One region of the Corallincola spongiicola genome, then DNA from elsewhere that is predicted to be linked to it. Evidence: predicted binding sites of a transcription regulator. Region 1 holds the regulator's gene; each other region holds the start of a gene.

Region 1 (10,832 bases):
CTTAACTGTGGCGTAGTTTTCATCTGATAACGCGCCAGGTAAAAAAGCAACTTTCTGGCCATTGTACTCAGTAAAAAGCTGAGCATAGGTAACAATAAGGTTCTCTTTAAATGCTTCCACAAAGCGATCACGCTGCTCTTTGGATGATTTTTTCAATTCACTCTGACCGATCACTTTATATGCGGCAAAGCGATAGTCGGCATAAGGGATAAGCTCTTCACGCACAATCTCCTTAAGCAATTCAGGCTGTGCAAGCAGCTGCTCCTGTTCAGTATTGATACGCCCAAAGGTTCGCTTCGACACAGCTTGCGCGAGCTTAAACGGATCATCCCTCAGTTCCGTTGGCAGCGGTTCAGCGACAGCAGCAGTAACCAGCAGTAACCATGCTGATAAAAAGGAAGTAAATTTGAATATCATTGAATACACAGTTGCCCTGCTCACTATTTACTTGGATTGACTATAGAGAAACTGCCCAATGAGATCTTCCAATACCAGTGCCGACTTGGTATCAGGGATCTTATCGCCATCGGCTAAGTAGATACTCTCTTCTTCAAACTCTTCAAAGCCTGGCTGCAGGCCAATGTACTGCTCGCCGAGCAGTCCAGATGTCAAAATCGATGCGGATGTAGAATCGGTAAAGCGGTTATAGTCAGCATCTAAACGCATCTCCACCACAGGCACCCAATCTGTTGGATCAAGGGCAATGGAAGCCACCCGACCAATAACAACGCCGCCAACTTTAATCGGCGCACGTACTTTCAAACCACCAATATTGTCGAACTTAGCAAACAGCGTGTACGAGTTCGTGCTGGTGCTCAACTCTGAGGTTGCCACTTTCAGTGACAACATAAGTAGCGCCAGAAAACTGGTCAGAACGAAAAAGCCAACCAATATCTCGATTTTACGCTGATCAAAACGCTTACTATTTTGCATCCATTTACCCGAACATAAGCGCGGTAAGGACAAAGTCGAGTCCTAGCACCGCTAACGAAGAATGAACAACGGTTTCAGTGGTTGCCCTACTTATCCCTTCTGAAGTAGGCACTGCATCATATCCCTTGAAAACCGCTATCCAGGTCACTACCAGCGCAAACGCTGCGCTCTTGATAATTCCATTGCCAATGTCTTCCCGCCATTCAACGGAAGAGTTCATCACCGACCAAAATGTACCACTATCAACTCCCAGCCACTCGACACCAACAAGGTAGCCGCCAAAAATACCCACGCTACTAAACATCAATGCCAATAACGGCATGCTAATGATGCCAGACCAAAAGCGAGGAGCGACGATCCGCTTCAACGGGTCGACAGCCATCATCTCCAAACTAGAGAGCTGCTCAGTGGCTTTCATTAAACCGATTTCAGCGGTCATGGCCGAACCCGCTCTGCCGGCAAACAGCAGTGCGGTAACCACTGGGCCAAGTTCCCTTAAAAGGGCCAAAGCAACCATAGGTCCAATGCTGGCTTCTGCACTGTAGTCCACCAATACATTATAGGCTTGCAATCCCAGTACCATGCCAATAAACAGCCCTGATACTAAGACAATCAACATCGACAAAACGCCGGTGATATAAATCTGCTTAATCAGCAGTGGAAAACCACGGCGTATAGAAAAACGCCCGAATAGCACAGCGGTCAACAATAAAGTAGCCCTGCCTGCGCCCGCCAAACTATCCAATACGCCGACGCCTAAGAGACGAATTCTCTCAATCACTTCGGATCAACTCCCTTAAGATCCTCTGCAAAACTATTCGCAGGAAAATGAAATGGCACAGGACCATCATGGGCACCATCTAAAAACTGGCGTACCAGCGGCGACTCTGATTGTCGAATCCGTTCTGGTGTGCCCTGACCAATCACCTTTTGGTCAGCAATAATATAAACGTAGTCGGCGATACTCATCACTTCCGGCACGTCATGGGTTACCACAATGGACGTCATATTTAATGCACTATTAAGTGACCGGATTAACTTAACCAATATTCCCAGAGAAATTGGATCCTGACCAGCAAACGGTTCATCGTACATGATCAGGTCAGGATCTAATGCAATTGCCCGAGCGAGTGCGGCTCGGCGCGCCATGCCTCCAGAGAGCTCACTTGGCATTAAATCCCTAGCCCCTCTTAACCCCACGGCTTCAAGCTTCATTAATACGATAGAACGAATCAACTCTTCTGGTAGGGCAGTGTGTTCGCGAATAGGAAACGCCACATTGTCAAAAACGTCCTGCTCGGTAAACAAAGCGCCGCTTTGAAAAAGCATGCTCATCCGCTTCCGAGCCTCATAAAGCTGGTGTCGGCTCATGCTTGGAATGTCGTCACCGTCGAACAACACCTCACCTTTAGTCGGTGTTAGTTGGCCACCAATCAGACGCAAGAGGGTCGTTTTGCCGATACCGCTAGGCCCCATAATGGCAACCACTTTGCCACGGGGAATGGTCAAATTCAGATCTTTATAGATAAATCTCTGGCCACGACGAAATGTAAGATTGCGTATATCAACAACGTTTTCAGTTGCCATGCTCCATAACCTCTACCGACTCTCGGGGCCAGTTGGCCGCATTGTCCCTTTAGCGGGCCGCTGATTGTATCCTTTTTACGTCTCGCGACCAAATCGAAAACTATTCAAAAAACTGTTTCTGATTATTGCTATGTTCGACATATCATTAAAAAAATGTCACTCTCTGCCACCAAAATGGCGCTTTCCTTGCATCTTTTATCAACGGTCAAAGATTAAAACCTTATGCTAATTCCGGCTCTCATTGTCATAGTTTCCCTCATAGTGCTGGTTTGGAGCGCAGACAAATTTGTCTATGGCGCAGCCGGGCTGGCTCGAAACCTTGGAATATCCCCCCTTGTCATTGGCTTAACTGTTGTCGCTTTCGGCTCTTCTGCGCCAGAAATGCTCGTGGCGGCATCCGCCTCCCTGAATGGCAACCCCGACACGGCGGTGGGTAACGCATTAGGTTCCAACATTACTAATATAGCCATGGTATTGGGAATTACCGCCTTAGTACGCCCGTTGAAAGTATCCTCGGCCACTCTCAAACGTGAGTTCCCGCTCTTGCTGCTAATTACGTTTGGTGTCAGTGCGATGTTTCTCGATCTCAACCTCAGCATCATTGATGGTTGTTTGTTAGTTGCCGGTCTGATTGCATTTACTGGTTTGATGATGCGTATATCGATGCAGGAAGCCAAGGCTGGAGATCCCCTGATTACGGAGGCTGAAGCAGAGATCCCAAGCGATCTTCCCACAGCCAAAGCCGTCTTGTGGCTGGCCATTGGACTTCTACTGTTATTAGGCAGCAGTGAGCTTCTCGTCACAAACGCGGTTGAACTGGCCCACTATTTTGGTGTCAGTGATCTAGTCATTGGCTTAACGATCATCGCCATTGGCACCAGTTTGCCGGAGTTAGCCGCCAGTGTGGCCGGCGCCCTGCGAAATGAAGGCGATTTGGCACTGGGTAATATTATCGGTTCAAACATCTTCAATTTGTTTGCTGTACTTGCCATGCCAGCGCTATTGGCGCCAGGTAAAATAGACGAGCAAGCCTTGTATCGCGATATACCGATAATGATTGGGGTAACGGTGTTGCTGTTCATTTTTTGTTATGGCTGGCGTGGTAAACGGATATTGGCCAAATGGGAAGGCGGCCTATTAGCTGCCTGCTTTATCGGTTACCAGATCCTTTTATTCAGTAACTTACGCTAAGCTTGGCTATAGCGCACCAAAGAAGCATGTTGAGAGAAGTGATGACAGAAACCGTTCAGACACTTTATGGCCATGTTAAAGCCGACATCTTGGCAAAAGCAGCGCGAATTCGACTACTGATTTGCGATGTTGACGGCGTATTCTCCGATGGCCGAATTTATCTTGGCAACGATGGCGAAGAACTAAAAGCTTTCCACACTCGAGATGGGTATGGCATTAAAGCCCTGCAATCCTCAGACGTCGCGGTTGCCGTCATCACAGGTAGACAATCGAATATCGTTGAACAGCGCATGACCGCTTTGGGTGTTGCTCATATTTTCCAAGGCCAAGATAACAAAGTGCAAGCATTCTCCAGCCTTCTTACCACGACCAACTTAACGCCAGAGCAGTGCGCTTATATTGGCGATGATCTGGTTGATGCCCCGGTGATGCAACAGGTCGGACTCGCCATCAGCGTGCAAGATGCTCACCCCATGCTCCATCGCTTTAGCCACTATCAAACCGTGATCCCGGGTGGGCGAGGAGCAGTGAGAGAGGTGTGCGATCTAATTTTGCAAGCACAAGACAAATTAGAGACAAGCCAAGGTTTGAGCATATGAACCGGGTTATTCTTTTTACCGTCATACTGTTTGGGGCTGCCATCGGGCTCTACTACTATCAGAGTTTGCTAAAGTCCGAGATCGATATTAATGCGAACAATCAAGGACAACAGCGGCCTGACTATACGGCCAAAACACTGCGCAGCAGGATTTACAACCAAGAGGGTCAGCTAGAGAATCAAATCTGGGCCAGCAACATGAAGTATTACACTGGTTCGATGACTCTTACGCAATTTGATGCGCCCAAGTTAGTCGTCTACCCAAGCGGTAAGCGTTCTGGTTGGACCTTAAACGCAAGCCATGGTGAATTAGAGCAAAACAACCTACTGCGTTTATCAGAAGATGTTGTGATCACCATGCTAACAGCACAGAATCAAACCAATACCTTACTGACAGATTATGTTGACATAGACCTGACAACCAATGATGTCAGCAGTGATCAACCAGTCACAGTAAAAGGGCCTGGCTACCGACTCGATGGAGTTGGATTAAAGGGCAACGTCGAACAAGAGCACATCGAAGTGCTAAATGATGTAAAAGCGACCTATGAACCTGAAAAATAGATTCACCTTCAGCTTAGTCGGCTTATTGCTGACCACATCGGCTTCCCTAGGCGCCGTTGAAAGTGACTTTAATAAAGAAGTCCGCGTGGATGCAAAACGCCAAAGTATCGATATTCAAAAAGGCATTATCTCCTTCTTTGACGACGTCACGGTAAATCAAGGCACATTACAGATCTTTGCCGACACTTTGCAGGTTGAGCAATCCGCAGGCGCAGGAAAAGAGGTGCTCATCGCTGTCGGTAAACCAGCGAAGTTCAGTCAGGTCTTGGAAAATGGCCAAAAAATGCATGCCGAAGCTGCAGAGATCCGTTACCGATTAGCAGATAACACTATCCAATTAACTGGCGCAGCGGTACTGACGCAGCAAGACAGCGTAGTGAAAGGCGAAACTATTCATTACGATATCGCCAAACAAAAAATGGTCGCAGAAAGTGGCACAGATAAAGATGATCGCGTGACAACCATTTTTCTCCCCGAACAGCTGCAACAACAGCTCGGCGAAAATAAGGAATAAACCATGGCGACATTGAAAGCCAGTCAATTAGCCAAGAGCTACAAAGATAGACAAGTAGTTAAGAATGTCTCTTTAGCGCTGAATGATGGCCAAATAGTTGGCTTATTGGGACCGAATGGGGCAGGTAAAACAACCACCTTCTATATGGTAGTTGGACTGGTACCCAACGATAAAGGGCGCATCACGATTGACGATGAAGATGTGACCCTTTCACCCATGCATATCAGAGCACGCAAGGGGATCGGTTACCTGCCACAGGAGTCCTCCATTTTTCGTAAGCTCAGTGTCGCTGACAACATCATGGCAGTACTGCAAACCCGTCCAGAGTTAAGCCGGTTACAGCGCACGGAAACCTTGGAACATCTGCTAGAAGAGTTTAGCATCACTCACATAAGAGATAGCTTAGGTATGTCACTGTCAGGTGGTGAACGCCGTCGAGTAGAGATAGCCAGAGCGCTGGCTGTGGAACCTAGGTTCGTGCTGCTGGATGAGCCTTTCGCTGGCGTAGACCCTATCTCAGTCACAGATATAAAAAAGATTATTCAACACCTTAGAGACCGTGGTCTCGGTGTATTGATCACTGATCATAACGTGCGAGAAACACTCGATGTGTGCGAATATGCTTATATCGTTAGCCACGGAGAGTTAATCGCCGAAGGAAAACCGGAACAAGTGTTAGCCGACCAAAAGGTACGAGACGTATATCTCGGGGAACAATTCCGGCTATAGTGTAAGTAACCAGCGTTGATACATCGGGCTCTTTTGAGTGCCGATTAACGATGACAGCAACAGCATTATTTTAAATGTCACGGAAGTAGATGAAACCGTCATTACAGTTACGTTTAGGTCAGCAACTCACCATGACGCCGCAATTGCAGCAAGCAATCCGGCTATTGCAATTGTCGACGCTCGACCTTCAGCAAGAGATCCAAGAAGCGCTGGATAATAATCCGCTACTCGAGCAAAACGAAGCGGAAGAAACCAGTGAGCAAGTTAATGGTGAAAGCCATACCGCGACTGACAAGCTGGAACAAACCACGGCTAATGCTGAAAATAATCAGTCGGAAGAGCGCGAAGATGCAGCCATGGAAACATCTGAGGCGCTCAACCAACAACAAATCAATGAAGAACTGCCTACCGATACAACCTGGGATGACCACCTTTCAGCAGCGCCCGTTTCAGGTTCCTCGTTCAGTGATGACGCCGACTTTACCTATCAAGGCGAAACCACAGAGTCGTTGCAAGATCATCTGGAATGGCAGATGCAATTAACCCCGTTCACAGATGTCGACAGAGCCATTGCGACATCGATAATCGATGGGATTGATGAATCGGGTTACCTGACGGTCACCGCCGACGATATTCTTACTTCTTTAGGGCAGGAAGATATCGAACTTGATGAAGTAGAAGCGGTCATTAAGCGAGTACAACTGTTCGATCCCATTGGCGTAGGTGCCCGCACATTGCAGGAGTGTCTGCTGGTACAACTCAATCAGTTTGCCAAAGAGACACCTTGGCTAAAAGAGTGCCGCCAGGTTATTGGCCAGTATATTGACCTGCTAGCCAGCCGGGATTATCGCCAATTGATGCGCAAGACCAAACTGAAAGAAGACCAGCTCCGTGAAGTTCTGCGGGTGATCCAATCGTTGAATCCGCGTCCCGGCAGCGCAGTGATCAGCGGTGATGAGCAATATGTGATCCCCGATGTGTCGGTAATGAAAAAAGCTGGACGTTGGGTGGTTGAGCTAAACCCCGACTCGGTACCCAAGCTGAAAGTGAATCAGCAATACGCAGCGATGAGCCGGACGGTAAAGAACACCACTGACAGTCAATATATACGCTCCCACCTGCAGGAAGCGAAGTGGTTTATCAAAAGTCTGGAAAGTCGTAACGACACCCTACTCAAGGTCGCCAACTGTATTGTACAGTTCCAACGCGACTTCTTTGAGTACGGCGATGAAGCGATGAAGCCAATGGTACTCAATGATATTGCCTTAGCGGTTGATATGCACGAGTCCACCATCTCTCGAGTAACCACACAAAAATATATGCATACCCCGCGGGGTATTTTCGAACTCAAGTATTTCTTCTCCAGTCATGTCAGTACTGAAAGTGGCGGAGAATGTTCTTCAACGGCAATTAGAGCGTTAATCAAGAAACTTGTGGCGGCAGAAATCCCTAATAAGCCTTTGTCAGATAGCAAGATTGCTGACCTACTGGCAGATCAGGGAATTCAGGTAGCGCGGAGAACCATTGCGAAGTATCGGGAATCCTTGTCTATTCCACCGTCAAATCAGCGAAAAAGCTTGCTATAGCAGGCAATAAAACTAAATAAGGATGAGGTCTATGCAAATCAATCTTACCGGCCATCATGTAGAAGTAACAGACTCTCTGCGAGAGTATGTCGACGGAAAATTTAGTAAATTAGAGCGCCACTTTGACCACATCAACAATGTCCACGTGATCCTCAATGTTGAGAAATTAACCCAAAAAGCCGAAGCCACACTGCACCTAAATGGTGGAGAGATCTTTGCGAATGCAGAGCATCGTGATATGTATGCAGCTATTGACTCGTTGATCGATAAACTCGATCGGCAAGTAATAAAACACAAAGAAAAGCTAAACGCTCACTAGAGATGTCTATGGATATATCATCCATACTTAGCCTGGACTGCACCCGAAGTGCAGTCCATGGTTCAAGTAAGAAACGAATATTAGAAATGGCCAGTGAATTGGCAGCCAAACACTTGCCAGAACATGGCCACAAAGCCATTTTCGAAAGTATTCTAGAACGTGAAAAGAAAGGCAGTACCGGTATAGGTAACGGCATTGCCATTCCCCACGGTAGGATCACTAACGCCAATAAAGCAGTCGCCGTGTTATTGCAGTGCGATGAGCCTATCGCCTTTGATGCAATTGATAACAAACCGGTGGATCTGATTTTCGCCCTCTTGGTTCCAGAACAGAGTTGTCAGGAACATCTGAAGACCTTGTCGGCTATCGCCGCCAAACTGTCAGATAAACAAGTCCTCAAACAGCTCCGCTGTGCCGCTAACGATCAACAATTATACGAAATCATCACCGATTCATGACCAGCACTGACGTGGCCGCAAAACCCAAACTAACAATTGTCAGTGGCCGCTCAGGCTCAGGCAAAAGTGTTGCGCTTCGCGTACTGGAGGATTTAGGTCACTACTGTGTCGACAACCTGCCGGTAGCCATGCTACCGACACTGGTTGCTCAGGTAAGTGGACACTATAGCGATATCGCCGTCAGCATTGACGTCAGAAACCTGCCCGAAGATCCACATACGCTGGAAACAATTCTCGACCTTTTATGTCAGCAATGCCGCTGTACGGTTCTGTTTATGGACGCGCAGCAAAGTGCATTGATCCAGCGCTTTAGCGAAACTCGACGGCTTCACCCACTCTCCAAACATGGTGTATCTCTGGAGCAAGCGATTGAAGCAGAGCAGCGCTTACTTGAACCGCTTATCTCCCGTGCCGATCTTCAGATAGACAGCTCTCAGCTGTCGATACATCAGCTCAGCGATCTGGTACGAGAACGGTTACTAGGCAATGCTGATCGCCATCTGGTTTTAGTATTTGAGTCCTTTGGCTTTAAATACGGTATTCCGCAAGATGCTGATTATGTGTTTGATGCACGATTCTTACCCAACCCCCATTGGGAACCAGAACTACGCCCCATGACCGGATTAGATGCTCCTGTTGAGCAGTTTTTTAGCCGCCAACCTATCGTGGCCAAATTCATCTGGCAGATAAACAACTTACTCAATACCTGGTTGCCACATCTGGAACTGAACAATCGAAGCTATGTAACCGTCGCTATCGGTTGCACCGGTGGACAACACCGTTCTGTGTTCATTGCCGAAACATTGGCAAAACAGTTCAAAGAGTTACGTAACGAAATTCAGATCCGTCACCGAGAACTAGGTCATTAGTCTTTATGACACAACGCATTGAAAAGAAACTACTGATAAAAAACAAACTGGGTTTGCATGCCCGTGCAGCAACCAAGTTAGTCATGCTGGTCAACAAATTTGATGCCGAAGTGATGATTGAGCATCAAGGAAAATCCGCTTCCGCCGCCAGTGTCATGGGACTGCTGATGATGGAAACCTGCATGGGGCAAGAGATCCAGGTCGTTGCCGAAGGGGATGAAGCACAGCAGGCACTGGATGCCGTTGAGTCCCTGATCAATGACAGATTCGACGAAAACGAATAATCCTCACCTGTTAAAGAAAAATTCTCTCTATTTTTCTGGTTGTTACGATACAATTCCGCTATCGAACTTTTTTAATCGATTGGAGGGCTTAAGGCGATGGCTGAAACTTTAGAGCAAGACCTTACCCAACAAAAATTAAAAGAGGTAAAAAATGCCCTCGATAGCGGCATGTTTATCCATGTTCGCCGCATTTTGCAGGAGATGGATCCTTCTGATGTCGCCCTTCTGTTTGAGTCTACCCCCACTAAGGGCCGTGCAGTCCTATGGCAGCTGGTCGATCCTGATCTGCATGGCGAGATCCTCGAAGAGCTGTCGGAAGATGTAAAAGACAGCATTATCCGCTTAATGGACCCGGAACTGGTCGCAGCGGCCACCGAAGGGATGGATACCGATGACTTAGCCAACCTGTTACGTGGTCTCCCAGACAGCGTCTATCGCGAGATTTTGGCACAAATGGACGCGCAGGACAGGCACAGGGTTGAAGCCGCCCTCTCCTATCCTGAAGAGACCGCTGGCGCGATCATGAATACGGATACTGTCACTCTGCGCCCTGATGTCACTGTCGATGTGATATTGCGTTACCTGCGTTTGAAAGGCGAACTGCCAGAGGCCACCGATAACCTCTATGTGGTTAATCTTCGAGACGAGTTACTTGGGCAAGTTTCACTTACCACCTTAGTTACCGCCAACCCCAGCGCCACCATTGCCGATGTGATGGACACGGGGGCAGAAAAGATCCCTGCAGACATGGAGGAAACGGAAGTTGCCCAGATGTTTGAACGTTACAACTGGATCTCCGCGCCCGTGGTTGATGACCGAGGAGTCCTGCTGGGCCGTATCACTATTGATGATGTCGTCGACATTATCCGCGAGGACGCCGAACACTCGATGATGAGCATGGCGGGTCTGGATGATGAAGAAGATACCTTTGCCCCAGTTCTCAAAAGTACCAAACGACGCACAGTATGGCTGGGGATCAACCTCCTGACCGCACTCATGGCGGCCTTTGTCAGTAACCTGTTTGAAGACACCTTAGCGCAGATGGCCACATTGGCCGTATTGATGACCATCGTTCCCAGCATGGGCGGGATCGCCGGCAGTCAGACCCTAACACTGGTGATCCGCGGCATGGCATTAGGCCACATTGGTGACAGCAACTCGCGCTGGCTGCTAGGCAAAGAAGCATTAATCGGGCTGTTA
Region 2 (10,832 bases), on a different contig from region 1:
TCGACCAGTCCGCGCCAGCCAGCATGTATCGCGGCGATCCAATCGCCCTGCTTATCACACAGCAATACAGGTAAACAATCTGCAGTCATGATGGCCAATGGCATCGACAGCGCTCGGCTGGTCATAGCATCGGCACTTGGTGCTTCGCTATCCGAAGGACAAGAAACGTCCAAGATAGTAGTGCTGTGCACTTGATTCAACCAATACGGCGACTGGGGCAATTTAGCCGCCCCTTGCAACATGGCTCTATTCGTTAAAACGGCATCGGGATCATCAGAAACATGCAAACCTAAATTAAGGGAATCGAATGGTGGCTGGCTTACCCCGCCTTGGCGTAAGGAATAGATAGCCCGCACTTGGTTCGGTGCAGGCCAATCAACTGGCTGCCACAACTTTACCACTGCGGTACCGGGTTCTCTTTAAAGTCAGCTTTAAACGCCGCCACCATATCAAGCATATCTTCAGGTACAGGCGCCTCCCAGCTCATAAACTCGCCGGTGATAGGGTGAACCAACTCAAGCTTGGCTGCGTGCAGCGCCTGCCGACGAAACCCTCTCAATACGCTTAACAACTCCTCTGATGCACCTCGCGGCGGCCTTGGACGGCCACCGTATGTAAAATCACCAACGAGGGGGTGCTTGATGTGAGACATATGAACACGGATCTGATGGGTACGTCCGGTTTCTAGACGCAAGCGCAGTCGACAATGGGCGCGATACTTCTCCATCACCCGATAATGCGTCACAGACTCCCGCCCACCATGGACAACCGCCATATGAGTACGCTGCGTGGGGTGCCTGCCGATTGGCGCATCAACCCGCCCACCAGCCGTAAGCAACCCGTTAACCAAAGCCTCATACTCACGGGTTATTTCACGCGCCTGCAGCTGCTCGACAAGATGCGTTTGAGCGGGCACAGACTTCGCTACCACCATCAGCCCCGTCGTATCTTTATCTAAACGATGAACAATACCAGCGCGAGGCACTTCGACAATACCAGGACAATGATGCAACAGCGCGTTCAACACCGTTCCGGCAGGATTGCCCGCGCCTGGATGAACTACCAAACCAGCCGGCTTATTAATAACCAGGATGTGCTCATCTTCAAATACGATATCCAGAGGAATATCTTCCGCTTCCCACTCCCCCTGCTCTTCCAGCTGAGTCTCAACGGTCACGCGCTCCCCGCCAACTAACTTAAACTTCGGAACACTATGGACAGTCCCGTCGACACATACGTGCCCATCAAGTATCCACTGCTTGATACGACTACGAGAATAGTCAGGGAACAATTCGGCAACGATCTGATCCAAACGTTTACCATTAAGCTCGAACGGCACTTCGCCATTCAAAGATATTTTTTGCGCCATGAGCGACCTTATTAACACTATCAATAGCTCTTATTGTACAGTGCTATCCTGACTGGGGTACAATCCTTGCCCGAGAAAAAGCCTGTTCTAGGCGGTCAATTGGCATGATAACGATTAAATAATGAAAAAAGCCCTATTAGTTGCCGCACTTATCTCACTGTTAAGTGCCTGTTCAAACACCAACGAAAATGTTGAGCGCGTACCGGAAAAGTCACCGGCCGCACTATTCGAAGATGCGCAGGAATTACTTGAAGTAGGTAATTTTTCTAGTGCAACAAAGACATTAGAGGCTCTGTCATCACGCTATCCGTTTGGTCCCCACGCAAATCAAGTTCAGTTGGATCTGATATACGCTTACTACAAGTTGGGCGAGACAGCTCAAGCGTTGGCAACCTCCGACCGTTTTATTCGTTTAAACCCTACCCACCCAGATAATGATTACGTGCTCTATATGAGAGGACTAACAAACCTGGAAGCCGATCAGGAAGTTCTGCAAAATCTACTTGGCATTGACCGATCAGACAGGGACCCAAACCTTGCGCAGCAAGCATTTGAAGATTTTTCTAAAGTACTGGGGCGTTACCCGAACAGTAAATATGCTCCAGATGCACGCCAGCGGATGATTTATATTAAAGAGCGCTTAGCCAAACACGAGCTCTCCGTCGCACGCTACTACATCAAACGTCAGGCATATATTGCTGCGGCAAATCGCGGGCGATACATTATCGAAACGTTTTCCGATACTAGTTCCACAGAAGGCGCATTAGAGGTAATGGTTCAAGCCTACGACAAGTTAGGCTTACAAGATCTGAAAGCAGACGCTCAAGCAACGCTACGCTTAAATTTCCCTGAAAACCCTCTCGCTCAAAATAGCTAATAGTTTAAGGCTCTCAGTAATTGAGAGCCTTAAAACGAATCAAAAACGCTCCGTCAGCATAATTTACAAAGCAACCCGTCACTCAATACACTTAAATCATTAACAATCTAATTTTAAAGGACCTCTATTGGTCGGCCCGAATTTTGCATATGCGCATTTTCTTTATTCAATCCTAATGGAATAGCTAAAATGCTGCGCATCAAACAACTTTCAGTTAAAACTCTTATTTTCCTCACTAGTTTATTATTAGCACAAACTGCAAATGCAGGCGTTATCGTCGACCTAATCGGTGACAAGGACGGCTTTGGCATCGGCGTTCAAGATGGCGAAGGCTTCAGCTACAGCGATGTAGGTCCGGGCGATGGCGATGGCACAGATGTTTGGCGCAATGGCGACTACATCTTTTCACACACCTTTGACCTGACCAGTTTCGGTAGCATTGTTGACGCAACATTAGAAATATTCACTGGTGGTCAAGGGCTAAATGGCCAAAGCACAGTTTACTTGGATGGGGTTAATGTAGGTCTGCTAACTGATGGTGATGACACAGGACCAGAGTACAACTACGCAACGCTAGATATCTTTCAGTTAACAGACTTTGCTGCTTTACTCGACAATGCTGCAGAAATACGTATTGATACTGTATCAAGTGGTGACGGTTGGGTTCTCGATTATTCAGAGTTAACTATCTACACAGCTGATGCACAAGTTCCAGCACCGGCCTCAGTGTTGCTCCTCGGTTTGGCTGCGCTAGGTTTCGTAGGCTACCGTCGTAACTAGTTAATAATAACGTAAGTAAAAAAGGGAGCCTTCGGCTCCCTTTTTTACTTCATGATGCAACTCAACCGTGTAAATTAAACGGCGTCGGTACCCTCTTCACCAGTACGAATACGCACAACACGAGACACATCAGAAACGAAAATCTTACCATCGCCAATCTTTCCTGATTTTGCCGTATTGGCAATTGACTCAATGACACGATCCACATCTTCATCGTTGACAATCAAATCAATCTTCATTTTTGGCAGAAAGTCCACCATATACTCTGCACCACGATATAGTTCTGTGTGCCCTTTTTGCCGGCCAAAACCTTTTACCTCGGTGACTGTCATACCCGTGATACCGATTTCCGCTAGGGCTTCGCGAACATCGTCAAGCTTGAACGGCTTGATTATCGCTTCAACCTTTTTCATTCTGAATTCCTCTTTACTTACCAATTAGTTCGACCAAATCCTGAGCAAATAGGATAACGACGACCTTTGCCAATAATTCGTTTTATAATTTTGAGCCAACGGCGGATTGACGACCCTTGCGCACATAAAACCCACCAAACGCACAACATGAGAGCCACCCTTTCACTGTAACCAGCTGAAACAATTTCTGCTACTGATTTGTCCTGTTAGAGATCGTATTCGAGAATCAGATCAAGTTGATCGATTAGAGCTATCCAGCTCTTGCCGTTTTGCACAGCAGAGTTGTGCCTAAACAAACCATTAGCGTTTCCTTACGCTATTACATAACGAAATACGCACTTCGTTTAGTATGCAAAGGGCCTGAAAAAACACTAGAGAGAGGATTATTACCCTTGGGTTTACGGATCAGACTTACTTCACAGAACTTAATGTGAAATGGTAATAGAACTGTATTTATCACTCAAACGCTGGGCTCTGGTGTAATATAGGGTGCTGCAAGAAACATCTTAATGGTACGGGAATATCATGCGTAGTAAAGAGATTGGATTTACCCTACTTGAATTAGTCGTCACAATGGCTATCGTCGCGATTGTTGTTGCCGCTGCAGTGCCTAGCTTTACGACAACGGCGGCGAACTCTAGAGGGTTTGCCATGGCCAACGATTACTTCAACACGTTATCAGTGGCAAGAGGTCAGGCAGTGACCCTGTCAACAACCGTCACCGTCTGTAACCTTGATGCAAGCAATAATTGCAGCAGTAATTGGCAGAATGGTGTCACGGCCTTTATAGATTCAGATAATAACGGTAAGTTTAATGGCACAGATAAGAAGTTACGAGAAGTCGATGCTATAGAAGATAGAGATAAAGTGATTGCCAATAACAGTGGCCGGATAGTATTCAACCCCGAGGGTATGGTTTCAGGCACAGGAATAACAATCACAGTTTGCCCGAACAAAAAGGGCGATCAAGGAAGAGAAGTTATCGTTGCTATTTCAGGGAGAATAAAAATTCAAAGCTGGAGAGACGTAACCGCCATCAATTGCTAAAAACTAGGTCTGCCGAGAAAGCAGGCCTAGCTTATATTCGCAACAGCCTAATAATTTGATGCCTACTCACTTTCTTCTAGCTGGGCCTGCCAAACTTTTTCTATTTCCCTTGATGGCACGCTATCGTAAGAGCACTCAACCAGCCGATAACCAGACTTGCTGTTATTCCAGTCTTGTACTGGTCTTAACTCTTTTACTTGCTGCCGCGCTAGCATCTCATTGTTATGGGGAAAACTGATCCGCTGAACGTGTTGAATCACTTCCGTCCCTTGGCTCTTTTCATACAAACACAGAAGAGATACTTCAGCACTAGCATTGGCACTAGTAGCCATAAGCAAAATAGCGAACGCTGATGTCGCACATGTTATAATTTTCATTTCATTATCTCCAACAGTCAGCGACACTACCCTGAGCACCCTTAGTGCCAAGGTTATCAAGTGTGAGGTATCCGCAGCTTGAATCCCTTGTCGCTTGGACTCCCTGCGGGGACGCTTTGAGCGTATAGTCAAAAACAGTTGTTTGACTCGCACTAATCACATAATGGCCGTCCTCGGTCTCAAATCCACTCGAGGACGTTACTAAACCAAGTTTAGACAGATCTGTCGGGTATTTTCTGCTATCAAGAAAGTACTGTTCCATCAAATTCGATAACCTGACAAGTTCCCGCTTACCTTCTGTGCGATATGTCTTAGCCATATAATTTTGATAAGACGGGTAAGCGAACGAAGCCAAAATAGCAATGACAGCGACAGTTATCATTACCTCTATCAAGGTAAAGCCTTGGGATCGCCTCATTATTCCTTCTCCACACTATGGGTATTGTGCTTAATTAGATTAAACAACGCAGTACCCGGAGGCTCAGTAGGTATAGGTTTGCCATCTTCATCTGCGCACTGTCCTCCTTCACAAAGGACATCCTTCACACCGCCAGGGAGGAGTAACTGGGGCCGATCGGTCGTATCCGGGTCTGCATCAGCTTTGGGAGGCACAATTGTTGGCGCATCATACATAGGAAGAGTGCTGACATTAAAACTGGTTAAAGTCGTATTCACTCGACATAAATTACTAATATATAAACGTCCTACTCCAAAGCCTGGCTTACAGCCCTCCGACTCCTCGCCAGGAGTAAACGTCGTATGAAGTGAATAACCAGCTAAAACCCTTGATGGCCCCATAATTTTTTCACCCACACCATGACTGATATAGCAACCTTTGAAGTCAGACGTGTAGCCTGCCAAAACACTGAGTTTTTCTTCGTCTGTCGTCGCGGCTGCGTAGGCTGTCTGTGCAATATTTAAATGATACATATCAGCGATAGCAATGGTTGATGGGGGTGTTTCAGTATTCCAATCGGTTGGCTGAATATAGTTATCCTGCAGCATAAATTGGTAATCATTGGTATCAGTTCCCAGCGGACTTGGAATATCACCTGACCCTAACAGAACAAAATCTGCAGGCAACTCTCTCCGTCGAAAGATATCCACACTATCAACCGTCTCTTTTGTTATCTCATCATAATAGGTACGCGTGATCACTGGCTTGGTAAAGAAACGTCGATCGTCAGCGGCGACACTGCCACCGACTGACGCAAACTTAAATCCGCCCCACGTAGCCTTATCCGCTTCAGGAAAATCGAAGCGCCAAATATTACCACCAGTATCAGCGGCATAAAGACGGTCAACGAAGCCATCAATCACACTGTCTAACGTCGCCACTTCGCCAGGGAAGCTATCTGTCATCCCAGTCATTTCTACGTTTGTAGATGTGGTATCAGCGGGAGTAAAACTAAAGATAAGACTACCGTCTAGACCATCGACGACATAGATACCTCGACCCGTTGAATCGTTAGTACCCACACCATCGGTATCTTTATTAACACTATAACCGGCACCAAAAAACAGCACAGGTCTATTCGCACCAACGTTGCGAAGGAAGCCAACCGTCGGTTTTGACCAAGTCTGCGCTAATTCACCAAAGCCGGCGTCATCGCCGTCAATGGTCCATAAAAGTTTAGGTGCATCTGGATCAGAGATATCTAAGGCATAATAACTACTGCCCCCCCGTCGCATGCCAAGGTATGCAATCACTTTCTCGCCATCATTAACCTTACCGTCATTATTCGGATCTTCCTTATACACGGTAGCGGTGACATCCATGCCGTATACCTTCGGCGTTGATTCCGTATTCTTTCGCAACAAATTAGCTTTAGGCAGCAGCTCAAACGGCATAAATGCCCAACTTTCTTCAACTGTGTTTCCCTTGTCTTTAAAAAGGTGAACAAAGCCGGTGTTAGTGCCAAGCAAGATGCGAATATCATCGTTACCGTAATTGATCGCTACCGGTCGAGCATGCATAGGATCCCCCATGGAATCTTTACGCGCATCAGTATGAGAACCATCTGTATCTTGATCTTCGGTATCAATACCCTGTAAAAAACTGAGTACGGTATCGATATCTTCTACAGCGATTTGCATATGCGAAGCAAGCTGCTCTTGACTACCCGCTGCCGCCTGCAAATTGGAGCGGTTCATCACTTTTAAATTGCCAATTCCATCATTAAATTTTAAAGCTCGAGAACCAGCATTTGCTGTTAAAGTTTCCGCTACCCCGCCTTTATCAGCAGCTCCGCCATCAGCAACGCCCGATTGAGTCCAAAAAGTCAAGGCTCCATCTTTAATGCCACCATCAGGATTAAGCGCTTCGGCACCGTCCGCGGAGGATGCATCAACGACCTTTGTACCATCATCACTAAGCTTTAATTTCTTCAAATTACCAGCCCAGCGCGCTGTTTTTGATGGACTGAAAACTGCATAGTACAGATTATCAAGGATCTGGGTTCTATCTGAGCTGTCAGTCGCGACAGCAGGGGAGGTCACATTAGCATTGGCGCCCAAAATTTCTACGATAGCTTCTAGCAATTTGGCCTGTAATTGTGTGGTATTTTCGGCAGTAAAGAAACGTCCACCAGACCCTTCGCCCGCTTGCTTCAGGATCTCTTCCCCTTTTGAACTAAGACCAGTACCAAAACCTACGGTATAGGTCGTTACTTTCTGATCGCCCCCCTTTAGGGTGTTCACATCATTGGTTGCTAACCACTTTGTCAATGCAGGCAAATAACTGCCATGAACCTTGCCGCCAAGACCATTAAATTCACCTGAGATCGTACCATTAAGCACATTATCACTGACAGGATCTCCATCAGACATGAGGATAATGTAAACATTACCACTACATTCTTTATATGGGTCTAAATAGGCGCCAGAACTAACGCCGCCAGCGCGAATTGTGTAATCTGGGTTAGGGTAGCTGGTAGTATTCCAATTACGGCTTTCATCATTACCCCATCGTGCATTTTTTCCAGCAAGGTAACGGTAGGCCTCATAGGTAGACTCACAAAGCGGTGTATGACCACTGCCAGCCAATCCACTAATCAAATCCTGCAAATCTCCAGTTTGAGAGACGGTCCGGGACTTAATGCCAGCAACGACACGTCCAGCGTGATTAACAAGGCTAGGATTACCATCATCACCATTGTTTTTGTTAAATACCATCAAACCAAAGTCGGCACTCAGCGTTGCACCAATGACATTAGTCATTGACTCCTGAGCAATCTGCATCCGTGTATAACTTTTATTAGCAATATTGTCGTTATGATGCCATCGCAGGTAATTTTCGGAGTAGATAGTGACCGCCTCACCCAAACCAAATGCCGTGTTATTGACATAGCTGCCTGAATTATCCCAGTATACTCGGCTATCAGGGTCGCCCTGACCGTCAACAGGAAAGCCATCATGGGTGCTAACATAAGTCCCTGTGTGGTCTTTCATCTTGCCGTTATTTTTATTATTGCCTTCTTCTATGTCAGCAAAGCAATCGATCGGTAGACCACTTTTAGTATCTGAATTAACGCCACCAACAAGCGTGCCATTCACATCTTCATCAGGAAACTCTTCCCAGCTGCCGTCATTACCTGAATATTTATATTGACGAAGATAGCCGGAGAAAAAACCCTGCTCAGCGATTGTGTCTCTGGCCAACCGGCAATTAAGCAGTTTTCCCTTAAATTTTTGGTTATTACCACTCAATTCCGGTGGTTCGCCGCCACTAGAGTTACCCTTTACCCAATAGAAATTCGAACCATTGAAACCGGGCACGGTGCCACATGCACTACTTGACCACGAACCGTTGCTGCTGGTGCGGCACTGCTTAGTACTATTGTCTATACGCACCTCAAAATAACCTGAAGTGGGGTAAACAATCTCTTCGTCAAAAAATTGTTTCGTCAGGACAGAGTTATCATGCATGCTCCCTGACGTATCAAAGATAACCAAAATTTGTGGTCTAAAGCCGGTTCGAGTACTGATCTCTTTTACAAATAGTTCAGTGTCATCTGCCACCACGACAGTGCTAAGGCACGCAGCAACAGCAATAGCTAACCGTTTAAAATTCTTTATTCCGAAATTCATACTGCGCCCTACCCTTGTGTGTAATAACGCTGAAAGACCAATGCCTCAGCCCCTGATCTAGGTTGTTCTGCCTGTTCACTAAACTTGTGATCTGAAGTAACACGGGCACTTTTGCACTTAATATCTTGCGATTCCCATGCTTGCCTGTCTCTAGGGCAGGTCGCTATGGGTTGCCCTGTGGCGGCATCATTTAGCACTTTAACGTTTGCAGTAGTGCCTTCGGTATTAACAGTAATAGCCTCATCAAACGTGTCACTCAAATTGACTAAATTATTGCAAGTACCAGCGCAAGCCAATGCCCCACGGGTTCCTTGATCAACCACTTCATCAACACCACCAAAAGTCGCTTGTGTCGACTCAACCTTCATGGCCGCAGCTCCCGAGAGTTTCAAACCAAAGCTCGAGGAGGTCAGTACAGCGACACCCACCGCAGTTAATATTCCCATAAACAACATGCCGGCAATGAGAGCGGCGCCTTGCTGATAGCGATAGAAAGGATATCTCATTGAATATTCCTCAGTTTTACCACGGTCGAGATAAGTATCCGGTGATAAGTGTCATTATAAGGACCAAAAGTGCCACTCGACATCGTATAGGTCTTAGTGTCTTTGTGCTGCTTATCTTCTGAGGTAGCGCGCCCTAGCACTTCCACCTTAGCAGTAATAATTTTGCCATTTGTTCCTTCCCAGTCTTGCACAGTCATATCATCAGTCGCTATATAGCGATCAGGAATGAAGTCGCCATTAACATCCAAACCAAACTGAAATGCGAGGGCTTCAATGCCTGGCACCAATGCGCCACTGACAGAAGACATCTTCCCGACGCCTCCACTGCGTAATAGGTAGCGATGGAATAGAGATGGTTGTCCGTCGTCATCGCCTACCCACCAAACATGGTGCTGATACTGAAAAACCCGCCCATTCACCGCAGTATTCCAAGCTGGGGCTGTCGCTACGTCACCAGGATAAAACACAATATTTTCAAAATTAGCGTAGGCGTAATAGCGATTGCTACTCTCACTAAGGGCAATTGGATCCAATATATCGGTCCCTGCAGGCATGTCCGCCATTGAAGTGCCTGGCGCAGCAATGAAACGTTTTAGTTGCAACACATCACTCCCCGCGACAGCGGTATGAGAACTAATACTTGTGCACGGTTCCAACGTCGCAAGGCTTGCCGCACCTTTATGCTCAGCATGTAAAGCACGGAATGAGTATGAAGATGCTAGGTTAGGAAAACTTGCATTGTTATCACCGCCTACACAATCATCGGCAGCGGCAACAGGGGCGGCGGCATTCATACCATGGAAAGTGACTGCGGCATCAACATTCAGCATAGTATGGTCTAAGTCCCCCATAAAACCGGCTTGGGAAAGATCTCTCGCAATTAAATTCAATGCTAACCGAGCATTCTCTTGTGCTTCATTGACGGCGTGGGACAACTCACTAGTCCGAATTTGACCTACAAACAAGGAGCCAACACCGGCAATAAGAAACGCACCGAGCACCAGCGAAATTAATACTTCAACCAGTGAAAAACCTTTTCTATTTACCATCTCGAAAACTACCTGCCTGTCTTATATGGTGACAAATGTTTCAATAACTTGCTGGCGGCGATAATCATTATCAGTTCCACAAGAGGTAAACTTGGAACTGTCTGCTGCATCTGAAGTTTCAACTCCACCACGCCAAGCAAGAATAACGGTAACAGTACCGCTATCGACTAAAATACAACCTTTGCCATCGACAAGCCCACCGGCACTCTCGCCTCCACTAGCAGTATCCTTACCCATCACTGCTCGCTCCCATACCGACAGGTCCCAAGAAACCATCTCTGCAGGTGAACAGGTAGCGCCAACGGCGCCACAATCTGATGAGGGA
Region 3 (10,832 bases), on a different contig from region 1:
ATTTTTGAAAAAACAAGTGACCACTTACTATCTGGAAATGACGACACCTGATGACCTTGTTGCCGCTGAGCCTGTAGCAGGTTTTTCTGTTCAGCGCTGTCAGCATATCGTGCCTGAGTTCAACCAATTCATGTTTCGTGCCGTGGGCGGTCCCTGGCGCTGGTATAGCCGTTTGGGGTGGGACTACGCTGCGTGGCTAAGCCACCTTACTGATGAACGTGTCACCACTTTCATGGCTACCTACGACGGTAGCTTGGCAGGTTACTTCGAACTGTTTACCCATCCAGATAACAGTGTCGAACTGCACTTCTTTGGTTTATTGCCCACGTTTTACGGCAAGGGGTTGGGTAGTCGTCTGCTTGTTGAGGCGATACAGAGTGCCTGGTCGTTAGCGCCAGAACGTGTTTGGGTTCATACCTGCAGTGAGGATCATAAGTATGCCCTTGCCAATTATGAACGCCGTGGCTTTCACTGCTTTAACCAGCAAACCGAATGGGAAGAGTTGCCTGAGGACGATAGTCCACAGTGGTTAACGGCTCCCTTTGTTTTTAGCCAACTAAACCGTCACAGAGGTTGAATTTAGCCGCGGGCTATCCGCGGCGATGTTGAATGCGTTCTTTGGTCTCAAGCTTTTTTGTCGCTCCCTTTTTTAGCATCACGTAGACGGCGCCGAGTCCGCCGTGGTGGCGTTGGCAGGTGTGAAATGCTTGTACTTCAGCTAATGCTTGCAGCCATTGATTAACGGCACTTTTAAGCAAGGCGGGGGGCTTGGAGTGACGACCAATACCATGGACTATGATGGCGCTTCGCACCTCCATTCGGCGGCAGTCATCAAGAAACCCTTTGACCGCTAGTCGCGCTTGCTCGACGGAGTGTTGGTGCAGGTCCAGTCTTGCTTCGATCTGATACCGTCCTTGGCGTAGCTTTTTAAAAACACCATGTTGTACACCTGGGCGCACAAAACTCAGTTCATCGTCAGGCCCGATCAAATCGCGGATCTCTGTTGATAGCGGATCATCTGGCTGAGATAGGTTGGCCTGTGCGGCTTCCCGTTTGGCCTGTTTCTCTTGGTCTAATCCTGCACGTTTTGAGTGATGGGCAACCGTTTCTGTTCCGGCCAATTTTTTAACGTCCGCCATCTCGGCATCAAATAGTAGATACTCATCATCGCTCATTGGCGCACCTCTAACTCATTGCCACTGTTACCAGCGCTTGCTTGCCATTGTGGCTTAATAGCTGACAGCTTTTACTTGGTAACCAGCTTGGCGAAAGCTGTCCAAAATATTCTCCGGACCAACTAAATGCGCAGCACCGACGACCACGAATAGCGTTTCTTTCTTCATCATTGGCTTCAGTTGTTGCAGCCAATTTTGATTCCGTTTTAATAGCAGATGTTCAACAAACAGTTTATCCGCCTGTGTGTCGTCTAGTTCTTCACTAAATATGGCGCTAAGTTCACTGCTGTTACCTTTTTCCCAAGCGGTCATCATGCGTTGGGTGTAGTCACTGCTGCTGTCTGCTTCGTCCAGTACTTGCTGCAACATACTGCTGCCTTCGCCGTCAGCTGCCAACATCGCATTAATCTGTTCGGCAAGGGTTTCTAAGCCATAAATGGCTTTACCGGTTTTTATTGCCTGTTGACTAAAGTACTGGTCGACTCCCCAATTTGGATCTAAACCCATGGTTAAATAATAGTGTTGGCCAATGAGCAGAGCGACGGCCCATGGACGTAACTGCTGAATGCTGTTGGCAGGCACGCCCAAGCGCTCGGCCGTTTTCATCGTTTGCCGGTATAGCGATGAGGGGATGTGGGTTTTTAGATCGCTGCCATCGAGGTACATCCCGTGCTGCATCATGAGTTGCATCATTTCCATTTGGATGGCGGATTCATCGGCCATGTCGATTTCCATCACCAGCCTTTGGCTCTGCTTGAAGCGTTGCTCAATGGCGCTAGGAAGTGGGTAGTAGCGGGCTTCGCCCATATGCACAGAACCAAAGAAATAGCTGGTATGCCCTTGTTTACTGACTTCAAAAAGTGCGGGGGAAATAGCGGCCATGACAGAGCAGGGCAGAAAGATGAATAATGCTAAAGCCGTGGCATAGAGTGCACGCATATTGAAGTCCATAGTCGGGTGGTAGAGGAGATAACTTTGCCCTGATGATGGGGGATATTGCAAATAGACTCGGTAAAAATGGCGCTCCCGACAGGATTCGAACCTGTGACCTGCCCCTTAGGAGGGGGCCGCGCTATCCAGCTGTGCCACGGGAGCGAATATTTTTACCGCCGACGAGGTCGGCGGTCAGCATTATACTGGTCTAACGCTGAAATTAAAGCGTACCGGTAAGTTCGACCAGATCATGGATCTGAACGCCGCTTAGTAGTGCCGGATCGGTCACTCGGGCAACGGCGCGGTTTTGATAGGATTCAGTGATCCGTAACTGGACGGTAGTGGGCAGGAGTCGTACGTGTTGTTGGTTGTCTTGCCCATCATGAGCAGCACGGTGCAGCAGGGTTAGTCGGTCACCAACACGGATGCCATTGCTGACTCCGATATCGACTTCAACTGCGTCGTTCCTTACATGGGTGATGCGGCCGCGTCCCGGAGTGCAGCTTAGTGTCGTATCTATATCTGTGAGTAGCTGCGACATGACATCGGAGACGGCATTACCATAGGCTGATTCCCAAAACTGGCGAGAGCCTAAAGCCACCGCTTCTTCTGCTTTAAACTCCCACGGGGCTTTACTGCGATAACTTCTCTCCAGCGTCAGTTCGCCACTGATACCATCGATAAGATAAACCATCAGTTCGAAATTCCGCTCTGGCGGTGAGTAGAGCCACTGCTGCCATTTGCGAACCGGCAGGTCACCATTGAAGGAGAGATCTCTGATCTCTGCAAACAGTACTAACTGGGTATTGGTTTTCTCGGTCACGACCAGCGGTAGGAGTGGTGAAACCACGCTGCGGTTGTTGTAAAGGGAAGGGTTAAAGGTTGATATTTCATTTAACCAGCGCTTTGGATAACTGTGCAGACTCTCCGCTCTAAGATGGTCGTACAGCCATTGGCTGGTATGCAAACCGATCTCGTCAATGTTGCCAGTGCGCGCATTGATCCGATCGTTGACCTTAAATCGTGTCAACAGCAGTGACTTTCTTGATCTGCCGTTCTGGCATTGTAACTGCTGTGGAAAGAGATCAGCATGGATCGTAATAAACAGCGTGTCTCCGCTACGACGCTCCGAAAGCACGCGCACATCTCGCACGGTTCCGGCGGTGCGGATCTCAAATTGGTCGTTAACGATTTTGCCGGCGGCAACTTCTTGCAGGCTTGTGACCGTTCCTCCGGCAAGAACTAGTGCATTTTGGATCGCTTGCTGTGTTGCTCGCTCTCTGGCACTGGCGACATCGCCTGAATAGATAGCTGCGCGGCCTTCTGCTTCATACCAAATCCCTAGGCTCGGGGCGCTAAAAAGCAACAGGAGGCAGGCTAGCAGTTTGTTTCTCATCATTTGCTCCAGTCTGTTGAGGCGGCAGGCGTTAGTGACTAACGCGGTGTCAAATCAATGACTATCTTTTAATGGTGTAAGGTGCTCGCAAAAATTAGGCCAGTTAGTCGTGCGGGACTAAATTTATGAGCCTATGGCACAGCATTTGCTTTGTTTTAGGTGAGAACAATCCTTTGACGTGGGGTAGAGAAGCCGATGGGCCTTTTAAGAATTTTCCAAAGCATCCTCTTGGTGATGGCCATAAGCCTGGGATTGGCCGCGTGCTCGACCAGCGAAGAGGAGGCTGTTTATATTCCTGAGTCAGCCCCACCGATACAGACCGCAGACCTTGCTACGCATGTGAAACAGATGGCGCTGCAGCTGATTGGTTCAAGCCGTTATGTGTCAGCAAAGACCCCGATTGCTGTGACCAGTTTTGTCGATATCGGTACGCTGGAAAGTACAGATATATATGGCAATCAGATATCTGAATTGGTGATGGTTGAACTGCAGCAAATGGGTTGGACCTTAATCGACTTCAAGTTTACTGGAGACATTGATGTGACACCCCAAGGGGATTTCACATTAAGTCGAGATTACCTGCGGTTACAGCATCGCCATCCTATTGAATATATTTTGACTGGCACTTTAGTGCGCGGTAGCAATGGTATGCAGGTCACAGCAAGGATCGTCGGCGTTGAGTCACGGGCAATAGTGGCAACTGCGGCGACATTTTTGCCGCTGTCACTGTTTGTGGAGCAAGCAGGTATGCCTGCCGCGGGAGGCTACGTTGCTCGTGAACCGCAATCAGGAATGATTATTCGTAAAGGTGGCTAGTGGAGACAGGCTAGAGCTAGCTCGACCAGACACTCAAGCCTTTAGTTAGGTTGCCGATACTAAGGGTAATCGCATTTTATAAGAGGTCAGTATGCGTTTTGCATCCTATGGTTATCTACCGCTTCTCGTCGCTATGCTCTCTGCATGCGCGACGGAGACACCACAAATGTCTGCTGAGGAGCCTCGGATGCCAATTGAGCCGGTGGCGACCCATGCGCTGTCTGATGAGGCTTGGGCAAGCAAAAGTCGTTCAGCCATGATCAGTAGTCATGTTGAGGCGATGGCTGAAGAGCTTGTTGGCACGATGTCGCAACGTTGCTTCAAAATGATGGCTGTCGCTTCTTTTGTCGATATTGAAACGTTAAATGTCAGCTCTCCGTTGGGCACAGCATTAGCGGAAAGTTTTATTACTCAAATGCAACAGCAGGGCTGTAAAGTCGTCGACTTTAAGCTGCGAAATGACATCCAGGTGACGTCGACAGGAGATTTTGTTTTTAGTCGTAACTTCAACCAATTAAAAGGTGACCTGCCCATAGTGCAAGTGCTTAGCGGAACGCTGCAGCCGATGTCTAAGGGGGTGCAGGTCAATGTGCGACTGGTGGATATTGCCAGCAAAATTGTGGTCGGGTCTGCTCAGGGATTTATCCCCAATGAGCTGCTCGCCGAGATCGCGCCGAGTAGTATGCGAGACGGTGTGCAATTGATGAAACAAGGGTGATGACAGAGGCAGTTATGATGAATATTCAGATATCAGTGATGTTGTTTTTGTCCTTGGTGCTTTCTGGCTGCAGTCAGATGTTTGACAAGCATGTGGAGTGGGAATCTGTGCCCCCAGATCACTATCCAGTTTTGCATGCCGTTGGCTATGCCCCGATCAGCTCGCAGCCTGGCTTGGATGAAAATACACGAATGTTGCAAGCGATAAGGGCGTCTAAATTGGATGCTTACCGTGAACTTGCTGAACAGATTTATGGCCAACAAGTGACTGCTGGCAGCAGCATGGGAGGCAGTGAGCTGTCGGAAGATCGCCTGCAAGTAGCTGTTAGTGGTGTTGTGCGCGGAGCTAGGGTTATCAGAACGTACCCATTAGGCGATCTCTATGCTACGGAGCTGGAATTGGACATGGCTGATGTACAGCGTGTCTATCAATCACTTAATCCGCCCCGTCGAATTCACGACGTTCAGTACTATTAGCCTTATCCGTGAAATCGTATCAAGTTTATTTTTTCTTGAGCGGGTATGAAAAATTACCCGCTTCAAAAATCCTGCACTAACCTTTAGATAACTGTTAACTGAACTGGCAGGCTGCTGTAACGCTATCCAGTTTCATCGTCGCGAGGATGACAGCAATGATGAAGCGCCCTGTATATGAATTACTTCCCTATCTTTATTTGTCAGCTGGGTTTATCGGTATCGCCAGTTTTGAGCTTGGTTGGGGGCAAGTGTTTGCCATTTTGTTATTTCTTGGTGGTGCTGATATTTGGATCTTGCGGTCTAATTATCGGCGGAAAGATAATGGCAAGAATCAACGCAGAGTCCATGATCGGATCCGACCGTTTTGGCTCTATGAGGCGTTACCCTTTTTAATTGTGTGTATTAGTGGTGTGGTACTTGCCGCGACCCGCGATTCAGCATTAAGTTGGTTGTTAGTGGCGCCAGTGGGTTACGCATTTTGGCGTGTTGAACAGCGAGTTGAATACCGACAACACGGCTGGATGCAGCTAACGGACAGTCATTCGACTAAATAATCTTGCCAGGCGGCAGGGCGATAAAGTTAAACTTTAAAGCCATGCCCCAGTTTGCCACCGGATTTTGCCTGACCTGTTTGGTCGTAGGTTACCCCTGCTTTTTCATTTCTAACACCTGCCAGCATGCTCTGTAATCGCGCTAATCCTGCCATACTCATTTTTAACGCTTGACCGTTAATCTCATTGAGTTGCTTGCAGGTTTCTAACATCAGTTCGATCTGTTGCCGAGCCTCATTGTGGTTGGCGTTCTCTTTGCTGGCGAGTAAAGGGGCTAGTTGCGCATCGGCTTGTTGCAATGCGGTCAAGTGATGGGTTTTCTGTTGCGAGATGTCGTTGATTTTCTCTATATCGCGGTGCTTTAGAGCCTCAAGCTCCTCTTTTAGCAGCCGTTGCAACGCCTCAAGCTGCTGAACCTGATGATCCAGCAGTTGTTTGATAGGGTCCTGGTTTTCCAAGCGCTTTACTCCTGATTGGTATCTAATTTATACCAAACAGCTCAGACTCCAGTTTTGTCATCGCTTTCGCCAGCTTGTCAGGATCTACTTTGTAGTTCCCCTCACTGATCGCCTTACGCAGTTCCGCGACTTTCTCCTGACTAACAGAAGGTGCTTTAGCCATCGCCTTTTGCGTTTGCGCCAGTTGCTGCGCCTGCGGTGTTATTGAAACCGAATCCTGTGCCTGTTTGGCACTTTGTTCAGGTGCTTTTGCCTGTGTTGTGGCCTGCTGCTGGACGTTTTGCTGTCTCGCTTGCTTATTGGCCACCACATCCTGTGGTCTCCCAGGCACAATCTTATTCAGATCAACCGCCATTTGTGCTTCCTCGTGGGATAAAATCTCGCTATCCCTTTATCGGCAACCACCTGACAAACTTTAATACTAATTTGGTATTTTTTTGTTAGATAGCGACAGTCACTACTCCGACTGCAGACACCTGTGCCTCAAGGGTGTTTCCTGACCGACTGTTTTTAATTCTCACTCGTTCGCCGAGACTGGCATCGCTTAACGCTATACCGTCAGCTCGAATATGAAAAACATCGGACTTCACCACGATTGTAACTGTTTCTCCTTTGCATACAACACAGAGCTGTTGCTCCAAGATGGGAGAGTTGACACGTACCTGACGTTTAAGCTTGGCACCGATCACAGATTCCATCTCAGAAACGACGCTGCCTCTCGTTAACATGTTTTCTTGATAAACTATTTTCAAATGCTGCCGATTAAGCACTGTGCCTTTCGCTAGGCCTATTTTGGCGACGACGACTTGGCGCATCTCTTTAATTTTTACTGGCAGATAGAGCCGCCAGGGAGATGAGCCTTTGCAATGCAATTGTACGGTGACATTCCGACTGAGGCGCTGTTTTCCGGGGATCGCCGCTTCGATATCTGAATCGCATAGTGTGTATCGTGAGCGTGCATCTATTTTATTCGCGGTGATATCCCGCTTGATGTTGTCGTCGGGAAACTGAGCTGCAATAAAGGTTTCAGCTAAGTTTTGTAGTCGCTGGTGAGACTCCCATTGTTCATTGGCATGCACAAACTGTGAACTTGTGACAATAAAAAATATTAGAGTTTTAGTTAATCTGTTCATAGGTTTACTATGCTATGTATTGTGTCAGATGAATGAAGGCGTTCCGTCCGTCAAACATCAGTCACGCAAATTTATAAAAGGAGCGCTGCAATAAGCGTGCCTTTAAATGATGGAGTAAGCTATGGCGGGTATTCTAGACACGGTCAATCAGAGGACTCAGTTGGTTGGCCAAAACAGGCTGGAATTGCTGCTTTTTAAACTGACAGGGCGTCAGCGTTTTGGCATTAATGTGTTCAAGGTCAAGGAGGTGCTGCAGTGCCCGCCATTGACTAGCATTCCCCGTTTACACCCCTTTGTTCGAGGCCTTGCTCACATTCGCGGTAAAACCATCTCCGTGATCGATTTAGGCCAAGCGATTGGCGGACGCCCAATTCAGGATCTGTCGAAGTGCTTTATTATCATTGCTGAGTATAATCGCTCGATTCAGGGCTTCTTGGTCGAGTCAGTAGAACGGATCGTCAATATCAACTGGGAAGCGATCTTACCTCCGCCGAAAGGGGCCGGACGTTATAGTTATCTCACAGCTGTGACGGAAATAGAGAACGAACTGGTTGAGATACTTGACGTTGAGAAAATTCTCGATGAAATAGCGCCGACAGATACCGAGGTTAGCGGTGATCTGATTGATCGCACGTTAGCCGATACAATTGCTGGCCGTGCCGTTTTGATTGCTGATGACTCCAGTGTTGCGAGAAATCAGATCAATAGAGCCCTCAGCTCGTTGGGGTTGACCACCAAGCTGGTAAAAGACGGCAAAGAAGCCTTAGATCTTTTGAAAGAAGAGGCTGAATCCGTTGACGATATTAGAGAAAAATATGCTTTGTTGATTTCAGATGTTGAGATGCCCGAAATGGATGGGTATACCTTAACCGCTGAAATTAGAAATAATCCCAAGTTGCAGGGGTTATATGTCATCCTTCATACCTCTTTGAGTGGGGTATTTAATGAAGCCATGGTGAAGAAGGTCGGTGCAGATGACTTTATTCCAAAGTTCAATCCGGATGAACTGGCTGGTGCGGTTACTCAAGCGATAGAGAAGAGTAATAAATAATCATGATAGCTTTCGAGTAGACGGTGTAGACGTGCCACATAAAACAATAGCTGAATCCGAATATAATGAATTTCGGAACTTTTTAGAGCAACAGTGCGGTATCGTACTGGGCGAAAACAAGCAGTATTTGGTAAAAAGCCGCTTGTCACCTTTGATGAATAAGTTCGGTTTGGCATCGATGTCTGAGTTGATCCGTCGCTCGATGCAGCCTAGAGAGCGAGAGCTGCGCGCATCAGTGATTGACGCGATGACAACCAACGAAACCTTGTGGTTTAGAGATACCTATCCTTTTGAACTGTTGAAGAATCGTATTCTGCCTGAATATGCTCGTCATCGTGGCCCCGTCAAAATTTGGTCGGCGGCAAGTTCTTCGGGTCAGGAGCCATACTCTATTGCTATGAGTTTGTTGGAATACCAGCAAAATAAGCCGGGGGCATTACCGGGTGGTGGAAAGATACTTGGGACAGACATATCCAATAGCATGTTGGAGCAGTGTAAGCTCGCCGAATATGACTCTTTGGCGTTGGCTCGCGGTTTGTCTCCAGAAAGAAAGCGTATGTTCTTTGAAGCATCAGGCGACAAAATGCGCTTGAATGCGAAAGTGCGAGGCTTGGTCAGTTTCCGTCACTGTAATTTATTGGATAGTTACGCCTTGTTAGGGCGTTTTGATCTGATTTTTTGTCGTAACGTACTGATTTACTTCTCTCCTGAAGTGAAATCTAAGATATTGAAGCAGTTTGCTGGCGCATTGAACCCGGGAGGACACCTGTTTCTTGGCGCGTCAGAGTCGATCACTGGGCTCAGTGATGATTTTGAGATGATCCGTTGTAATCCGGGGATCGTGTATAAAGTGAAGAAGTAGCCTGGTTACTCCCTCAATCTGCTTATCTTAAAAATGCGCCATGGTTGGCGCATTTTTTGTCTGTCCTATTTGTATTGCTTCTTTTGCCTTTCGTGTAAGCGCCAAAAATTCTTTGGCATGACTATTGCTTTTACAATTTCAGTGGAGGAATCGTTATGGCTATTAGTTTTGATCGCGCATTGGGAATTCATCAGCACACTGTCGGTATCCGTACCCAGCGGGCTGAAGTCTTGGCTAGTAATATCGCCAATGCTGATACCCCTCAATACAAAGCGCAGGATATCGATTTTAAGCAGGCATTAGCTAATGCGCAGACGCGGCAGGGCTTTGCCATGGCAAGTACTAATGAGCGGCATTTTAATGTCAATTTGCCGCCGACCGGCGAGCTTAAGTATCGCGTGCCCAATCAACCTGATACGGGCGACGGAAATACGGTTGATATGCAGGTAGAGCGGAATAACTACCTGCAAAATGCCTTGGAGCATCAAGCCTCGCTGACCTTCTTAGGCAGTAAGTTCCGCGGTCTTACTTCAGCAATTAAAGGAGAATAGGCATGAGTCTGTTTAACGTTCTAGATGTCGCAGGTTCAGGAATGAGTGCTCAGTCTATCCGTCTGAACACCACCGCGAGTAACCTCGCTAACGCTGACAGTGTGTCGAGCAGTATTGATACCACTTACCGTGCGCGACATCCGGTATTTGCAGCGCAGTTTGACAGCGCCATGCGCGACCAGAGTGCTGTTCCGGTTGAGGTGAAAGGGATCGTCGAAAGTGATAAGCCACTGATTCGACAATATGATCCTGAGCACCCGATGGCGGATGAACAGGGGTATATCTTTAAGCCTAACGTTAATACCGTTGAAGAGATGGCGGACATGATGTCGGCTTCTCGAAGTTATCAAACCAATGTTCAGATCGCTGATGCGGCAAAGCAGATGCTTAATCGTACGCTTCAGCTCGGCAAGTAAGTCGGGTAAGGAGAGCTAATTGTGAGTGAGATAAGCGGAAGCAGCAATTATATCGATCAGTTGAGTTGGCAAGAGCCGCAAACGGAAATCAGTGATCAACCGAAAGACACCATGTTGTCGCAGGAAGATTTCTTTCAGCTTTTGACTCAGCAGCTGGCGTATCAAGATCCGTTTAAACCGGTTGAGAACGCTGAGATGGTGGCGCAGATGAGCTCGTTTACAACGGCGGAAGGCATCGGTCAACTAAATGAACAGATGACAGGTTTGAACTCCATTATGAGTTCGAGCCAAGCACT

The links. Region 1 encodes sigma-54, which starts transcription at its own class of promoters, with help from an activator protein. Its sites were predicted from a motif close to GTTGGCACGNNNNTNGNNT; they were not measured.
Region 2: EXY25_RS16715 (PEP-CTERM sorting domain-containing protein) is a predicted target of sigma-54. The motif match lies at 2,377-2,395, and genes of this name have one in related genera.
Region 3: EXY25_RS18010 (FlgO family outer membrane protein) is a predicted target of sigma-54. The motif match lies at 3,637-3,655, and genes of this name have one in related genera.

Annotation. Positions count from the first base shown of each region.
Region 1 is NZ_SHLY01000004.1:235,498-246,329, forward strand. Features, by position in the region: gene EXY25_RS13230 (MlaC/ttg2D family ABC transporter substrate-binding protein) at 1-417, opposite strand, end outside; gene mlaD (outer membrane lipid asymmetry maintenance protein MlaD) at 445-933, opposite strand; gene mlaE (lipid asymmetry maintenance ABC transporter permease subunit MlaE) at 938-1,714, opposite strand; gene mlaF (phospholipid ABC transporter ATP-binding protein MlaF) at 1,711-2,520, opposite strand; gene EXY25_RS13250 (calcium/sodium antiporter) at 2,743-3,711, shown strand; gene kdsC (3-deoxy-manno-octulosonate-8-phosphatase KdsC) at 3,753-4,310, shown strand; gene lptC (LPS export ABC transporter periplasmic protein LptC) at 4,307-4,873, shown strand; gene lptA (lipopolysaccharide transport periplasmic protein LptA) at 4,857-5,387, shown strand; gene lptB (LPS export ABC transporter ATP-binding protein) at 5,391-6,116, shown strand; gene EXY25_RS13275 (RNA polymerase factor sigma-54) at 6,206-7,702, shown strand; gene hpf (ribosome hibernation promoting factor) at 7,734-8,021, shown strand; gene ptsN (PTS IIA-like nitrogen regulatory protein PtsN) at 8,030-8,479, shown strand; gene rapZ (RNase adapter RapZ) at 8,476-9,348, shown strand; gene EXY25_RS13295 (HPr family phosphocarrier protein) at 9,354-9,632, shown strand; gene mgtE (magnesium transporter) at 9,729-10,832, shown strand, end outside.
Region 2 is NZ_SHLY01000007.1:203,126-213,957, reverse strand. Features, by position in the region: gene pgeF (peptidoglycan editing factor PgeF) at 1-401, opposite strand, end outside; gene rluD (23S rRNA pseudouridine(1911/1915/1917) synthase RluD) at 395-1,369, opposite strand; gene EXY25_RS16720 (outer membrane protein assembly factor BamD) at 1,491-2,246, shown strand; gene EXY25_RS16715 (PEP-CTERM sorting domain-containing protein) at 2,436-3,026, shown strand; gene EXY25_RS16710 (P-II family nitrogen regulator) at 3,101-3,439, opposite strand; gene EXY25_RS16705 (GspH/FimT family pseudopilin) at 3,965-4,486, shown strand; gene EXY25_RS16700 (hypothetical protein) at 4,549-4,863, opposite strand; gene EXY25_RS16695 (type IV pilin protein) at 4,868-5,281, opposite strand; gene EXY25_RS16690 (pilus assembly protein) at 5,281-8,952, opposite strand; gene EXY25_RS16685 (hypothetical protein) at 8,961-9,458, opposite strand; gene EXY25_RS16680 (PilW family protein) at 9,455-10,507, opposite strand; gene pilV (type IV pilus modification protein PilV) at 10,529-10,832, opposite strand, start outside.
Region 3 is NZ_SHLY01000009.1:71,565-82,396, reverse strand. Features, by position in the region: gene EXY25_RS18035 (GNAT family N-acetyltransferase) at 5-577, shown strand; gene smrA (DNA endonuclease SmrA) at 591-1,175, opposite strand; gene EXY25_RS18025 (TraB/GumN family protein) at 1,230-2,114, opposite strand; tRNA gene EXY25_RS18020 (tRNA-Arg) at 2,194-2,270, opposite strand; gene EXY25_RS18015 (flagellar assembly protein T N-terminal domain-containing protein) at 2,329-3,504, opposite strand; gene EXY25_RS18010 (FlgO family outer membrane protein) at 3,739-4,320, shown strand; gene EXY25_RS18005 (FlgO family outer membrane protein) at 4,508-5,038, shown strand; gene EXY25_RS18000 (LPP20 family lipoprotein) at 5,056-5,514, shown strand; gene EXY25_RS17995 (hypothetical protein) at 5,670-6,068, shown strand; gene flgN (flagellar protein FlgN) at 6,095-6,523, opposite strand; gene flgM (flagellar biosynthesis anti-sigma factor FlgM) at 6,546-6,878, opposite strand; gene flgA (flagellar basal body P-ring formation chaperone FlgA) at 6,964-7,656, opposite strand; gene EXY25_RS17975 (chemotaxis protein CheV) at 7,778-8,707, shown strand; gene EXY25_RS17970 (CheR family methyltransferase) at 8,739-9,569, shown strand; gene flgB (flagellar basal body rod protein FlgB) at 9,725-10,120, shown strand; gene flgC (flagellar basal body rod protein FlgC) at 10,123-10,536, shown strand; gene EXY25_RS17955 (flagellar hook assembly protein FlgD) at 10,558-10,832, shown strand, end outside.